DNA from 2 places in the Thermopolyspora sp. NPDC052614 genome. Region 2 is predicted to be linked to the other one. Evidence: riboswitches for the same ligand, from Rfam matches in the RefSeq annotation. Region 2 holds a riboswitch; the other holds the start of a gene.
The links. Region 2 has a riboswitch for cyclic di-AMP ahead of AB0K60_RS18750 (CHAP domain-containing protein). Riboswitches for the same ligand answer to the same signal wherever they lie in the genome.

Region 1 (7,102 bases), on a different contig from region 2:
CTAGCACGATCCTCCGCTGGTACGGCGCAGCCGGATACCCGGAAGCCGCGAGTTCCGGGTATCCGGCCCGATCACCGATTCCACCGCTTGTTTCCACCGCTGTCCCCGCCGCTGTCCCCGCCGCTCGCCGCAGCCGGCGGCGAGGACCCGCCTGAACCTCCCCTCTCCACCGGCCTCCGTCCCTGGGACGGAGGCACGCGTCCCGCCGACCGCCGCGCGGACGCGCGGTTGAATCGGCTTGACCGTCCGTTTACCCGCGCTTCATGTCGCGCGATGTGACCTCGTGGACTCGATCAGGTGCGACACGGTCGTACCCTTGACAGAACAGACATGGAGAGTTCAACGAAGGCGCGCATGCTAGGGGCCAGACTGGGAGCAATGGGATGAGTTCAGCCGGAGAGGGTCTGTCTCGTCCGCTGCCCGAGCAGGTCCGCGCCCACGTCGTCGATCTCGCCGCGCAGGTTCTGGGCACGATGCCGCCCGCCGCCGTGCCGCCGCCGCTGCGCGGCATCGCCCGGTTCGACCCGCGCAAGCGCGCCCGGCTCGGCGGCGCGCCGATCGCCGCGCAGCTGGAGACCGACAAGAAGTTCCGCGAGGTCGTGGCCGAGGCCCTGGCCGAGGCCTGGCCCGAGCTCGTGACCAGCCTCGCCGAGGGCACCGTGCCGCCCGCCGCCGAGCCTGTGGTGGTCGCCGCCGCCGCGTACCTCACCCGTCCGCCCGGCTGGCCGGAGCTGGTGGAGGCCGCCCGCGTCGATCTGGAGCAGAGCGCGGCCGTGGCCGAGGGCACGGCCCAGGAGCAGGCGATCGCCCGGCTGCGCGAGCAGCTCGCCGCGCAGAAGACCGCGAGCCGGGAGGAGATCGAGCGGCTGCGCGAGCAGCTCAAGAGCGCCCGCGCGGAGATCTCCGACCTGCGCCGCAAGCTGCACGAGTCGCGGGAGCGGGCCAAGGCCGCGGAGGCCAGGGCCGACGAGCTGGAGAAGGCCGCGGCCGAGGCCAAGGCCGTGGCGGCGATGGCCGGCAGCGCGGGGGAGGCCGAGCTGCGGCGGCTGCGCGAGCGGCTCGCCGAGGCCGAGTCGCAGGTGGAGGCGAGCCGCCGGGCGGCCCGCGAGGGGCGCAGCGTGGACGACGCGCGCATCCGGGTGCTGCTGGACGCGCTGCAGGACGCCGCCGCCGGGCTGCGCAACGAGCTGGCGCTCCCGACGACCATCTCCCGCCCGGCCGACTCGGTGAGCGCGGTGCGCCCGGGACGGCCCGGCGTGCGCGCGGTGCCCGCGCGGGCGCTCGCCGACGACGATCCGGCGCTGCTGGACCAACTGCTGGCGATACCGCGCCTGCATCTCATCGTGGACGGCTACAACGTCACCAAGACCGGGTACCCGTCGCTGACCCTGGTCGATCAGCGTTCGCGGCTCTTGACGGGCCTCGGGGGGCTTGCCGTACAGTCGCGCGTGGAGATCACCTGTGTGTTCGACGGCGCGGAGCTCGACGGGCCCGTGCAGGTGCAGGCTCCGCGCGGGGTGCGGGTGCTGTTCAGCGCGCCCGGCGAGATCGCCGACGACCTCATTCGCCGGCTGGTGCGGGCCGAGCCGCCGGGACGGGCGATGGCCGTGGTCTCCTCCGACCGGGAGGTGGCCGAGTCGGTGCGGCGCATGGGCGCGCGCCCGCTGCCGTCGTCGCTGCTGCTCCGCCGCCTGAGTCGTGGGTAGATACCATATTTGTACGGCTGTGCCGGATCTTTGGTTCAATGCGGTTGAACAGGTTGAATACCACAGATCGCTTGAGTAACGTCTCGCCCCAGTTGTCTCGCTGGGGAAGGCTGGCACCAACGTGGCCGTTCGCGAAGTTCGGGATGGGCGCGCTTTTGACGAGCCCGGCCGGGATGATCTGTTCCGCCGGGGGCGTCGCGCGTGGAGCCGCAGGGGTCCGCTCGCCGTCGGCGTCTCGATGACGGTGCTGCTCGTCACGCAAGGCGGCCTGCAGGGCGACGCGATCGCCGATCCGAGGCCCACGATCGCCCAGGCCAAGGCGCGCCTGGCGAAGCTGGAGGACAAGGCCGACCAGGCCGTCGAGCGCTACAACGAGGCCAACGAAAGCTGGAAGAAGAAGCGCAAGAAATACCAGGAGCTGAACGCCGACTTCAAGCGGCAGCAGGAGCGCGTGCTGGCGATGCGGTCGAGCATCGTCGGCCTCGCGGTCACCGCCTACCAGGGGGCCGACGCGCTCGCCATGCCCGGCATCGCGGGCGGGGGCGACCCACTCATGACGCTGAACGGCCTGGCGACACTGAGCCAGATCTCGAAGGTGCGCTCCGAGGCGATGAGCGGGTACGAGGCCGAGGTGAAGGACCTCGGGGCCCGCAGGGACAGGGCCAAGACCGCCTTCGAGGAGGCCGCGGACGACCGCGAGAAGTTCCGCAAGAAGCGGGACGAGGTCGAGAAGCTGGTCACCGAGCAGGAGCGGCTGCTGCGTCGGCTGGGGACCTACAACGCCGGGAACACCAACAGCACCGGCCTGAAGTACACCGGCCCCGCCTCGGGCAACGCCAGGACGGCCCTGCAGTTCGCCTACAGCCAGATCGGCAAGCCGTACCGGTACGGCGGCACGGGACCGGGCGTGTGGGACTGCTCGGGGCTCACTCAGGCGGCCTGGCGGGCGGCCGGGGTCGAACTGCCCCGTACGACCACGCAGCAGTGGGCCTGGGGGGCGAACCGCCGCGTGTCGATGGACGATTTGCAGCCCGGCGACCTGCTGTTCAGCAACGGGCTCGGGCATGTGGGCGTGTACGCCGGTGACGGCAAGATGGTGCACGCGCCACGCACCGGCGACGTGGTGAAGGTCGTGACGCTGTCGTCCTACGGCATGGGTCGGTTCGTCGGCGCCGTGCGGCCCTGACCTCGGGCCCGGATTCTCGGGACGCCTGCGAAGAGCGCGTCGGCCCTCCGCGTCCGCGCCCCGCGTGCTGCGCCGGGTTTGGTGGGGTTTATTCGGGTTCGCATGTGACGCGGTCGGTTCCCGGTCGCGTTCACGCCCGTACGGTGCCGTTCATCGCCGCCCGCGGTGAGGTGCAGCGCGTCCGGCATCGTGTGCGTGCAGACCGGCGGGCCCTCGGCGGCATGACCCTCAGCAGGGCGCTCGCCCGGGCCGGTGGCCCCGGCGAGCGGCCGTGGGCGAGTCGAACCGCTGCGCCGCCTGGCCGGTTCGCGGTCGCATCCATGCCGAACCGCTGCCGCGCATCCAGTCCGGGGCGCATCGATGCCGGGCCTTCGCGTCACGCGGCCGGTCCGTGGCCGACCATCCGACCCGCGCCCAGATGGTGTGCCGCGACGTCCTGAATGCCCCATCGGGTCAGGGGGCCCACGCCGAGGCCCTCGCAGGAGGCCGTCTCACCTCGCCTCGTCGAGCGAGGGAGACCGGACGTCCATGAGTCGGCCGGGCGTCTCCGTCCCGTTCTTCACCAGGTCGAGGAGGCCGGTGCGGGGTGCGCTCGGTCTCGTCCGGCGTGAGCCTCTTGGCGATGTGGCATTAGTCACTTTTGAGGCAGTCAAATTCGGGGAATCGCTGCTTGATTCATCATGATTTGTCCGATCCGCCCCCTTCTGTGTGGACATTCGGATGTTCCGCTTTCGTTGGATGGCCGAGATTTTCGATCATGTTTTGGGCCCTCCCGGGGTTGTTACTCCTGTTACTGATGATGTTCGTGTGACGATCAATGGCCGCCTTCCAGTGATGTGATAAGCATCACAAACGGGTAACTTACTTCTCGTTTGTGCTGGGCTTTTATTTCGTTCGAAGCCTTGTCTTGTGGCGATTTCGGCGGAATCGTCGACGGCATTTGCTTGGCGTGTGTAGATTTGCGCCTCGCAGCGACATGCCATGCCGCTGCCAAGAACACCCGGCTGATCACCGGGTGATCAGATAACAGATCCATAATGTCGCCGCAACCCGAACCAATGGTTTAATGTTCAACGGTTTGCGGAGGCAGGCCGAATCCATGCAGTCAGGAGGCATGGAGCCGGGGACCCAAATGCCCTCCGGTGCGAGGGAGCGGGGTGAATCGGTGATGTTCACCGAAGGGCGATCAGACTTCCCCGCCCGAACCCGTCAGCTAACCCGGTAGGCGCAAGTGGAAGACCCTAGGAGAGATCCTGTCCACCACCTCGCACAACCCCCGTCTGTCGCGTGCCGTCCGGGTCTCCCTCGGCGGAGTGGCCCTCACCGTGACCGTCTCAGCCGGAGCGGTCACCCTGCAGAGCACCGCGGCCCACGCCGCGACCGCCGGCACGCCGACGACAGCCCAGGCCGGCCTGCCGGCCACCGTCCAGATGTCCGGGCAACTCAGCGGTGCGACGTTGAGCGGCGTCAATTTGGGCGGCGTCAAACTGGGCACGAGGAAGGCCACCCGGAAGCTCGGTAAGGTCGCGCGGCAACGCGCCAGGGCGAACCGGGCCATCGCGGCGGCCAAGGCGCAGATCGGCACGCCGTACCGCTACGGCGGCACCGGCAAGGGCGGCTTCGACTGCTCCGGTCTGGTGCAGTACGCCTGGCGGAAGGCGGGCGTGAAGATCCCGAGAGTGACGACGGCACAGTACCGTGCGATCAAGACCAAGGTCTCCTGGAAGAACCTCCGTGGCGGAGACCTGATCTTCTTCTACGGCAAGGGCCATGTCGGCATGTACGTCGGGAACGGAAAAATGATCCACGCTCCCAGCTCGGGGAAGCGGGTGCGCATCGACAAGCTGAACGCATGGCGCAGGGCGTCGTTCAGCGGCGCGGTACGTCCCGGCCTGTGACGTAGCCGAGACGCCGACCGCGGCACCACGGCCCCGCCCATCCTCTCCTCACGGTGGGCGGGGCCGCGTCATGCCCGGCTGCCGCATCCTCGCGCCACGCCTTGTGTCAGTCCGGGTGCCATGCCCGGGTGCCGCATCCTCGTGCCACGCCTTGTGTCACGTCCCGGTGCCGCGTCCGGGTGCCACATCCGAATGCCATGCCCGGGTGCCGCATCCTCGTGCCACGCCTTATGTCACGTCCGGGTGCCATGTCCGGCTGCCGCATCCTCGCGCCACCCCTTGTGTCACGTCCCGGTGCCGCATCCGGATGCCACGCCCCTGTGCCGCATCCTCGCGCCACGCCTTGTGTCACGTCCGGGTGCCACGCCCCGTACCATGCCGCATCATGCGCAGATGGGCCGCTCGGGCGCTTGCCGTGCTCCTGCTGGCGGCGACCGCCGCCGGAGCGGTGCCGCCCCCCGACCCGCTCCTGGGCCGCGCGCTGGCGCTCGTCCGCGAGCACCCCGCCGTCTGGACGGGTGCCGCGGCGATTACTCGGGGCGACCGGGTCGTGGTGGTCGGCGGCGGCTCCGCACTGCGTGCCGAACTCGTGGACCTCGCCGAGCGGGCCCGCCGTACCGTGGCACGAGTCTGGGGGACCGTGGACGCGATCGTGCTCGTGCCGTCCACCACCGCCCGCGCGGCCGTTCTCGCCGCGCCCGCCGACGTGCGCGGCCTGGCCGCGCTCGCGGGCGACGGCCACGTGATCGTCGAGCCCGCGGGGTTCGCCCGGCTCTCGGCGGCGGGACGGCGGGTCGTGCTCACTCACGAGCTGACCCACGTCGCCACCGGCGCCGCCGTCGACCACGACACTCCCCGATGGCTGGTGGAGGGGTTCGCCGATTATGTCGGTTTCCGTGACTCGGGCATCCCGGTGCCCGTCGCCGCGGCCGAGTTGGCCGCCGAGGTGCGCGCGGGACGGCTTCCCGACGCCCTGCCCGGCCCGTCGGACTTCGACCTGGGGCCGCGACGCGTGCGGGCCTACCAGGAGGCGTGGCTCGCCTGCCGGTACGTCGCGGCCCGCTTCGGCGAGAACCGGCTCGTTGACCTCTACCGTTACATGCGCCTCCGGCCTCGGGATGCCGACGCGGTCCTGCGGCAGGTGCTGGGGATGGGGTCGGCCGAGTTCACCGCCGCCTGGCGCGAGTATCTGCGCAGGGAACTGACATGATCGGGTCCCGCCCTTGCGTCGGCGGCCGAGGGTCTCATGGCGATATCCGATGGGGAGGACGTGGGCCGAGTTCACCGCCGCCTGGCGCGAGTATCTGCGCAGGGAACTGACGTGGACGGGTCCCGCCCTTGCGTCGGCGGCCGAGGGTCTCATGGCGATATCCGATGGGGAGGACGTGGGCCGAGTTCACCGCCGCCTGGCGCGAGTATCTGCGCAGGGAACTGACGTGGACGGGTCCCGCCCTTGCGTCGGCGGCCGAGGGTCTCATGGCGATATCCGATGGGGAGGACGTCGGCCGGTGGAGACGATCGTGCAGTAGATTCGAAACGCGTTACATCGTTACATCCGGGGGTTCCGGGGCGGCCGGCCTCGGCCCGATCCCTCGCGCGGCGAAACGGTCTGCCCTCACGTGAGCACTCTGATCGTCACCAACGACTTTCCGCCCCGGCCCGGGGGCATCCAGGCGTTCGTGCATGCCCTGGCCATGCGCCGGCCCCCTGGGTCGCTGATCGTCTACGCGCCCCGGTGGCGGGGGTGCGAGGCGTTCGACGCGCGGCAGCCGTACCGGGTGGTCCGGCATCCGACGACGCTGATGCTGCCCGTGCCGACGGTTGCCCGGCGCGCGGCGCGGCTGGTGCGCGAGCACCGGATCGACACGGTCGTGTTCGGGGCGGCGTTGCCGATCGGGCTGCTCGCGCCCGCGATGCGGCAGGCGGGCGCGAGTCGGATCGTGATGCTCACGCACGGGCACGAGGCCGCCTGGGCGGGCCTCGGCGTCGGGCGGGGGCTGCTGCGGCGCATCGCGCGGGGGGCCGACATCGTCACCTACCTGGGCGGCTTCAGCCGGGACCGGCTCGCCGGGTCCGTCCCCGAGGACAAGCTCGTACGGCTCTCGCCCGGTGTGGACACCGACGTGTTCCGCCCCGGCGCGGGCGGTGCGGAGATCAGGTCGGCGCTCGGCCTCGGGCAGCGGCCCGTCGTGGTGTGCGTGTCGCGGCTGGTGCCGCGCAAAGGGCAGGACACGCTGATCCGCGCCTGGCCGGAGGTGCTGCGCGCGATCCCGGGGGCCTTCCTGTTGCTGGTCGGCGGCGGACCCTACCGC
Region 2 (7,102 bases):
GGTAGGTCATGGTCTGCGCCACCGCTCACCCCTCCTCGTCCGCCTCGTCCGCCTCGTCCGTGCGGCCCACCGGCAGCGGGTCGCCGGGCAGTTCGCGCGGGGCGTTGGCCACCGGCGTGGCGTACACGTGGTCGAAGAGGGTCTCCACGGCGGGCGGCGGGCTGTTGTCGGCGAACTCGATCGCGGCGGCGACCTCCCGCTCGGCCTCGTCGTCGATGCGGGCCGCGCTCTCCTCGTCCAGCACCCCGTCGTCGATGAGCCGGGCGCGGAAGGCGGGCAGCGGGTCCAGCTCGCGCAGCCGCCGGGTCTCCTCCACCGACCGGTAGCGGGCCGGGTCCACGACCGAGTGGCCGCGCAGCCGGTAGCTGACCGCCTCGAGCAGCACCGGCTGATGCTCGGACCGGGCGCGGTCCATCGCCGCCGTGGCCGCCCGCCGTACGGCGAGCACGTCGTTGCCGTCCACCCGCTCCCCGGGGATGCGGTACGCGCAGCCGCGCCGGAACAGCTCCGGCTCGCCGGAGGCCGCCTCGACCGGCGTGCCCATGCCGAGCAGGTTGTTGACGATCACGTACACGATGGGCAGCCGCCACACGGCGGCGAGGTTGAGCGACTCGTGGAAGGCGCCGATGTTGGTGGTGCCGTCGCCCATCAGGCACATCACCGCCTCCCCGTCGGGCCCGGGCGCGCTCCGGTGGGCGATCGCCAGCGCCGCGCCGGTCGCCGGGGGGATCTGGCCGCCGACGATGCCGTACCCGCCGAGCAGCCGCAGGTTCCAGTCGAACAGGTGCATCGACCCGCCGAAGCCGCCCGACATGCCGGTGGCGCGGCCGAACAGTTCGGCCATGACCGCGCCGGGCTCGGCGCCGCGGGCCAGGGCGTACCCGTGCTCCCGATAGGTGGTGAACAGGTAGTCGGTGGGCCGCAGCGCCGCCATGAGGCCGACGACCGTGGCCTCCTCGCCGAGGTTGAGATGGCAGTAGCCGCCGATCTTCGCCCGGGTGTACATCTCGGCGGCGCGCAGCTCGAAGGACCGGATCAGCGCCATCCGGCGGTAGTAGCCGGTCAGCGCCTTCGGATCCTCGGCGGCGTCCGGGCGGCCCGCTCGATCCTCCGCCGCGGGCTCGCCTGCCCGGTCCTGCGGCGGCTTGTCCGCCTGCTCCCCGGTACGGCCCGGCTCGGGGCCGGGCGTGGTCGGTGCCATCGGTCGCGCCTCCTACGGGTGTGGATGGGTGGGCCGCTCAACTGCCCGGGGCGGGCTCCTGCAGGGCGAATCGGCCCGCCTCGGCGTGGCACTTCGGGCAGCGGGACGGGGGCCGCTCGCCGCGGGTGACCTCGCCGCACACGCCGCACGCCCACTCGGTGGTGAGCAGCGCCATCACGTCCGATCGGCTGACGATGCCGACCATGTGCCCGCCGGACAGCACCGGAACGCGGCGGATGCGCCGCTCCACCAGCAGGTGGCGTACCTCGTCGACGTCGGTGTCCTCGGTGACGCTGATTACGGCGGAGGTCATCACGTCGGCCGCGGTCGCGCCCTCGCGGGCGAGCAGGTCGTACTCGCTGACCAGGCCGACGACGGCACCCTCGTCGTCCACGACCGGGACCGCGCTGACCCGGCGGCCGCGCAGCAGCGCCGCCACGTCGGGCACCGAGGTGTCCCGCCGTACGGTGATCACCGGGGCGGTCATGATGTCCTTGACCTTCACCTGAGCCTCCTCTGCGCCCTCCCGGCCGTCCTTGTGCGACGGTTCTGCGGCCTTTGCCGGCGGGGAGGGGCTCGTGTCCTCGGGGTCGTGTCCGCCGGGATGCGGGCGCGAAGGTACGTCTGCCCGCGTCGGCCTGCTCTACCCTGATTCGCCGCCTGCTCACCTGCGGGCGGTGCGAGCCGGTTCGCGCGCTCCTCCTCCGCACACGGCACCGCTCAAGCACCGGTCGAGTACCGGCCCTGGACGCGCCACAGGCCCGGCACGCCCCCGAGCGCCGGGCCTGTTCGACGCGTCGTCCGCGCCTGCCACGGGTTCACCAGCGGACCCGCGAACCGCTTCGCGACGGGACCGGTCAGGCCTCCTGCACCTCACGGCGCACCCGGCCCGCCGCCCCCGCCCCGGTACGGCGACCGCCCGCGACCGTCCGCGCGCCTCCGTCGGAGTTCCCGCCCCCCATGTCGGAGCCGGCGTTGCCGCCGAGGGTGTGCGCGAGCGAGGCGTGCGTGAGCACGGTGTGCGGCTCGTCGGCGACCAACCGGGCCACGGTGAGGCGCACGCTGCCCTGGTTGTTGCCGTACAGGCCCCAGGCGTCGTTGGCGTACGCGTACAGGTAACCGCCCTTGGTCACGTGGCAGCGCGTGCCGATGCCGATCGGGATCCGCTCGTGCGCGTGCCGCATCCCGTCGCGCGACTTGATCGACACGGCGTCGTTGGCGATGACGCCCACCAGCGACATCCACGGCAGGTCGCCCTCGCGCCGCGCCCCGATGAAGCCCGCCGCGGCGTTGCGGGTGATCATGCGGAAGAGCCGCTCGCCGCCGCCCCACAGCGTGGACAGCAGGCGCAGGCGCTCCCGCATCGGGTTGAGCAGGTCGAGCCCCGACGTCCCCTCGGGACCGGCCATGATGTCGCCGTCCTGCCACATGCCGTCGGCGATGAAGCGGTACTCGCCCGGCTCCAGGTACAGCCCGGTCTCGTTCCACGGCTCGTGCGCGAACACCTCGACCGTCCGCTCCTGACCGGGCGCGAGCACCCGCGTGGGCCGGTAGGCGCCGGAGGTGATCGGCGGGCGCTGGTGCCGCTCGTACACCGACTCGTGGATGATCCGGGTCGGCGCGTGCGGGTCGATCCGCGGCACGGCGCGCGGGCGCGGGCGCAGCAGCATCTCCCGCACCGGCTTGAGCATCGGGTCCACGACCTGGTCGAGCACGCCGATCGCGCCGAGCTCGTCGTCGTGCATGACGTCGAGGGGGTCGGGATCGATCTGGTCCTCGACGGTCTCCTTGTGGAAGCCGAGCTTGATCAGCTCACGCGCCTCGTCGATCATCCAGCGCAGCGCGCCGTCGCTGAGCCCCCGCTCGGGGTGGCCGCCGCCGACGTCCTTGTGGCTGCCGGGGAACCACACCTGCAGCACGTCCTGCTCCGGCCCGTACGGCTCGGCCCACAACGTCGGCTGGTACGGCTCGCGCCGCTCGTCCATCGCCAGCGCGTGCCGCGCGAACCTGATGTGCGGGTTGAGCCGCAGGTCGTGGAAGCGGTGCGGCCGGTCGAGCATCTCCAGTACGCCCAGGTAGTCCGGTACGCCGAGGGCGCCGACGGTGTCCCACACGCCGATGAACCGGATCGGGATGTTCTTGGCGTCGTCGGCGTCCCAGCGGAAGGTGAGCCCGTCGCGCCACTGCGTGTTCCGCCGACCCCGCTGCCGGTATCCCTGCTGGTAGAGGCGGCGGAGCTGGGGCCGGATCGCCTGCTCGTCGGTCTTGGTGGTGTCGATCAGGCCGCAGGCGGAGATCATGCCGGCGAGGCTGCGGGCGGTGTAGGCGCCACGGCTGAAACCGAACAGCGAGATCTGGTCCCCGGGCTCGTACCGCGTGGTCAGCCACAGATAGGCGTCCATCACATTGCGGGACAGGCCGAGCCCGGTGCCGCCGCCGATGAGACGGTTACGCATGGTGCCCACGCCGGGCTGATAGTAAGCCAGTTGTGGATTGTCGTTCTCGTCCTTCTCGGCGAGGGCGTTGTAGAGCCGCCGCACGTTGGTGATGGCCCTGTCCTCCGCCGTGTTCCAGGTGCCGTCGCAGCACACGATGAGCTGACGCATGATCCCATGACCCCCGGGCCTGTTGGCTACAGATAGCAGTTGCTACGCTACCCTTCGTATTTGTAGGGAAAACTCCGGGATCAATGGGATGAATCCGGCGGGCATGTGCCGCCCTTGACCTGCCGGTATTGCGGCTCTGGGACGACGCCCCCGAGGGGGCGGCAAAGGTAAAATTTCCGACCTGCAACCCCGATGGCGCAAGGCTTTTCCATCGCCCCACCTTGACGGATGTTTGCGCGGATTTGTCCGAATCGTTTACCTTCGTCCGCATGGTATTCGGCCCGGCGCGCCGTACGAGCCCGGGTTGAGGCCAGACAACCGTGACCGTCGTCCCTCCGGCGGAGATCCTCTCTGTCGGTGAGACGCGCGGCCGCCGAGTCCGAGATCTTCGAGGAGCCGGGGACCCACTCTCCACCGGGGTGAATCGACGCACGCCTCGTCGCGGCGCGTCGTAGGGCACCTTCCATGCCCGAACCCGTCAGCTAACCCGGTAGGCGGCATGGAAGCAAGGAGTAAGCCCCCGTATGTCCATGTACAGCCCCTCCCGGGCACGTGAAGGCGCAACCCTCCCTCGCATCATCCTCTGTACGGCCGTCGCCGCGGCGGCCGTCCTCCCCGCCTCGCCCGGCCTCGCCGCATCCGGCCACGGCCTGGCCCGAGGTGCAGCCGCCGCGAAAAAGGCCAAAGACGCCCCCAACACCGACGACGCCCAGCTGACCCCCTTGGAGCGCATCGCCAAGAAGCTCCCTCCGGTGACGGCCCAGGACGTCCTCCGCATCGCGGCAAGCAAGATCGGCGTCACCGAGAACGCCGACGGCGGCGGCACCGAGTTCCAGCGGTGGTACATGTCCACTCCGCGCGCCCTGGAGACCCTCGCCCGCGACGGCGGCACCCTGCGCGGCTACGCCAACGCCCCCTGGTGCGCCATGTTCGTCTCCTGGGTCGGCGAGCAGGCCGGCATCCGCCCCGTCCTCGGCTGGGACGCCTACACCGTCACCTACGCCAAGTGGTTCCAGGCCAACCGCCACTGGGGCACCGCGCCCAAGCCGGGCGCCGTCGTCTTCTTCGACTGGGGCGGCAGCAAGGACACCGACGCCATCGACCACGTGGGCCTGGTGGAACGCGACAACGGCGACGGCACCATCACCACCATCGAAGGCAACACCGGCAACGGCAAGGTCGAACGCCGCGTCCGCCCCACCTGGCAGGTCGTCGGCTACGGCTATCCCGCCTACCCCGCCTGACCTCCCCCGGCCGATTTCTCTCCCGTACGGCCGGCGCCGGACGAGCATCCCGGGCCCACGACGGGTGGGCCTGGGCTCTCCCTTCACCGGCGGCGCAGCACCGACGCGGCGCTGAAGGTCCTGATCTCCGGACTGCTCGCGGGAGGATGGGGCAATGGCGCATTACAGCAGGATCCACAAGGTCGTGATCGACGTGCCCGAGGGCGTTCACGACGAGGAACTGACGTTCTGGCAGGAGGCGACCGGTCAGACGCTGACCCGGTCTCGGCGGTATCCGGAGTACCACGGCGCCACCTTGCCCGGGGACGCCTTCGGCCTGCTCATCCAGCGACTCGGGACGGGCTCCGCCCGCGTTCACCTCGATATCCACACCGACGATCTACAGGCGGAGATCGCGCGTCTGGAGGCACTCGGGGCCAGGCGACTGCGAATGGTGAACGACAGGTGGGCGGTCATGGAGGACCCCGCCGGGCTGCCCTTCTGCGTCATTCCCCAGGAGCCGGGCACGTTGAATGATCAGAACGCCCAGCGCTGGGAGGACTGACGCCGCCGGGGCCAGGGCCGTGGGCGTGCCTGGCCGGTCCGCGGCTGAGCGGTCCCCAGGCGCCCGCCGCCTTGGCGGCTACCCGTCGATGAACGCTTCAAGCAGGTCCGGCGCATCGCAGGTGCATATCAGCCTGAGCCGGACGCCTGCCGACCAACCAGCTTGACTCCGGACGCATTGCTGAGAGGGTGGAGGCGGTTGGATCAACGAAGCACCCCTTGTTCCAGGTCCGCAAGCCCCCGCCGCCGACCATCCTCGGCGGCGGGGGCGTGTAGTGCACCGCGCGTACGTACATCCGACCGAGAAAGCCGCGATCGTCGCTGACCTGGTCGCCAACGTGTACGACCCTCGGTACCACTGAGGAGGACCGATGACAGACCCGATACTCCTGCCCGTCTTCCCGGCCCCGCTGCGTCCGCTGAACCAGCCCGCCGGTTGGCGGATCGAGGCCGACGACGCGCTCACCCTGTCCGCGGGCCCTGGCACCGACCTGTTCACCGACCCCGGCGGCCCAGGCCGTTACGCCAACGCGCCCGCGCTGCTCGGCCGTCTGGACGGCGACTTCACCCTGAGCGCCCGGATCACCACCGACCTCGCCTCCACGTACGACGCCGGTGTGCTGCTGCTGTACGCCGGAGAGGACACGTGGGCGAAGTTCTGCCTGGAACTCTCCCCACAGGGTCGTCCCACCGTCGTCTCCGTGGTGAACCGAGGTGTGTCCGACGACTGCAACTCGATTCCCGTCAAGGGCGAGGAGGTCCGGTTGCGTATCTCCCGCCTGGGCCCGGCCTTCGCCTTCCACGTCGCGCTCGGCTCGGACTTCTGGCACCTGATCCGATACTTCGCGCTGGACGGCGATCCCGAGGTCGGCTTCCTGGCCCAGTCGCCCACCGGGCCCGGGTGCACCGCCCGCTTCGACGAGATCGCGTACTCCCCGAAATGCCTGTCCGACCTGCGAAGCGGCGAGTGACCCGGCGTCACGATCCGCCGGCGTGATATCGGGCTGATCCCGGCCCTCGAAGGCTAGGCGCCCTCGGCGGGCGTCAGCTCGCCGTCGTAGTGGGTGACGGTGGGCGGGGACGCGAAGAACGGCCCGACGGCCGCGCGCCACTGCTGGAACAGGTCGGACTCGCGGAACACCACCGTGTGCGCCTCCAGTGACTCCCACCCGATCAGCAGCAGGTAGGTGTCGGGGTTCTCGATCTGCCGGACCAGCCGCGCCCACAAATACCCCGGGGACTGCGCGATCGCCTTGTGGCCGCGCTCGAACGCCTCCTCGAACTCGGCCGCCCGGCCCGGAAAGATTGTGATCTCGGCGTGTTCGATGACCATGAATACCGTCCCGCCACTGGTTCGTCCGACGATCGTGCTTCGTCAGATTGTCGCAGCAGGCCATCCTCGCGCCGTACACCGGCCTGTGGTGTCGCCCCGGTCGGTCACCGCGTCCGGAAGCCGACCGGCCCGCGATTTGGCTGCCGAAACCAGGTCGAAACGGGTAGCCGCACCC

Region 1: another riboswitch for cyclic di-AMP. It lies ahead of AB0K60_RS10320 (C40 family peptidase); the one in region 2 lies ahead of AB0K60_RS18750 (CHAP domain-containing protein).

What each region holds. Positions count from the first base shown of each region.
Region 1 covers NZ_JBFATZ010000004.1:153,533-160,634, reverse strand. The annotation lists gene AB0K60_RS10335 (hypothetical protein) at 1-4, shown strand, start outside; gene AB0K60_RS10330 (NYN domain-containing protein) at 384-1,706, shown strand; gene AB0K60_RS10325 (NlpC/P60 family protein) at 1,945-2,892, shown strand; cyclic di-AMP (ydaO/yuaA leader) riboswitch at 3,972-4,135, shown strand; gene AB0K60_RS10320 (C40 family peptidase) at 4,218-4,790, shown strand; gene AB0K60_RS10315 (hypothetical protein) at 5,176-6,000, shown strand; gene AB0K60_RS10310 (glycosyltransferase family 4 protein) at 6,410-7,102, shown strand, end outside.
Region 2 covers NZ_JBFATZ010000008.1:50,162-57,263, reverse strand. The annotation lists gene AB0K60_RS18770 (alpha-ketoacid dehydrogenase subunit beta) at 1-10, opposite strand, end outside; gene pdhA (pyruvate dehydrogenase (acetyl-transferring) E1 component subunit alpha) at 26-1,201, opposite strand; gene AB0K60_RS18760 (CBS domain-containing protein) at 1,239-1,706, opposite strand; gene AB0K60_RS18755 (DUF2235 domain-containing protein) at 2,059-3,807, opposite strand; cyclic di-AMP (ydaO/yuaA leader) riboswitch at 4,169-4,319, shown strand; gene AB0K60_RS18750 (CHAP domain-containing protein) at 4,332-5,051, shown strand; gene AB0K60_RS18745 (VOC family protein) at 5,206-5,595, shown strand; gene AB0K60_RS18740 (DUF1349 domain-containing protein) at 5,966-6,565, shown strand; gene AB0K60_RS18735 (antibiotic biosynthesis monooxygenase family protein) at 6,619-6,927, opposite strand.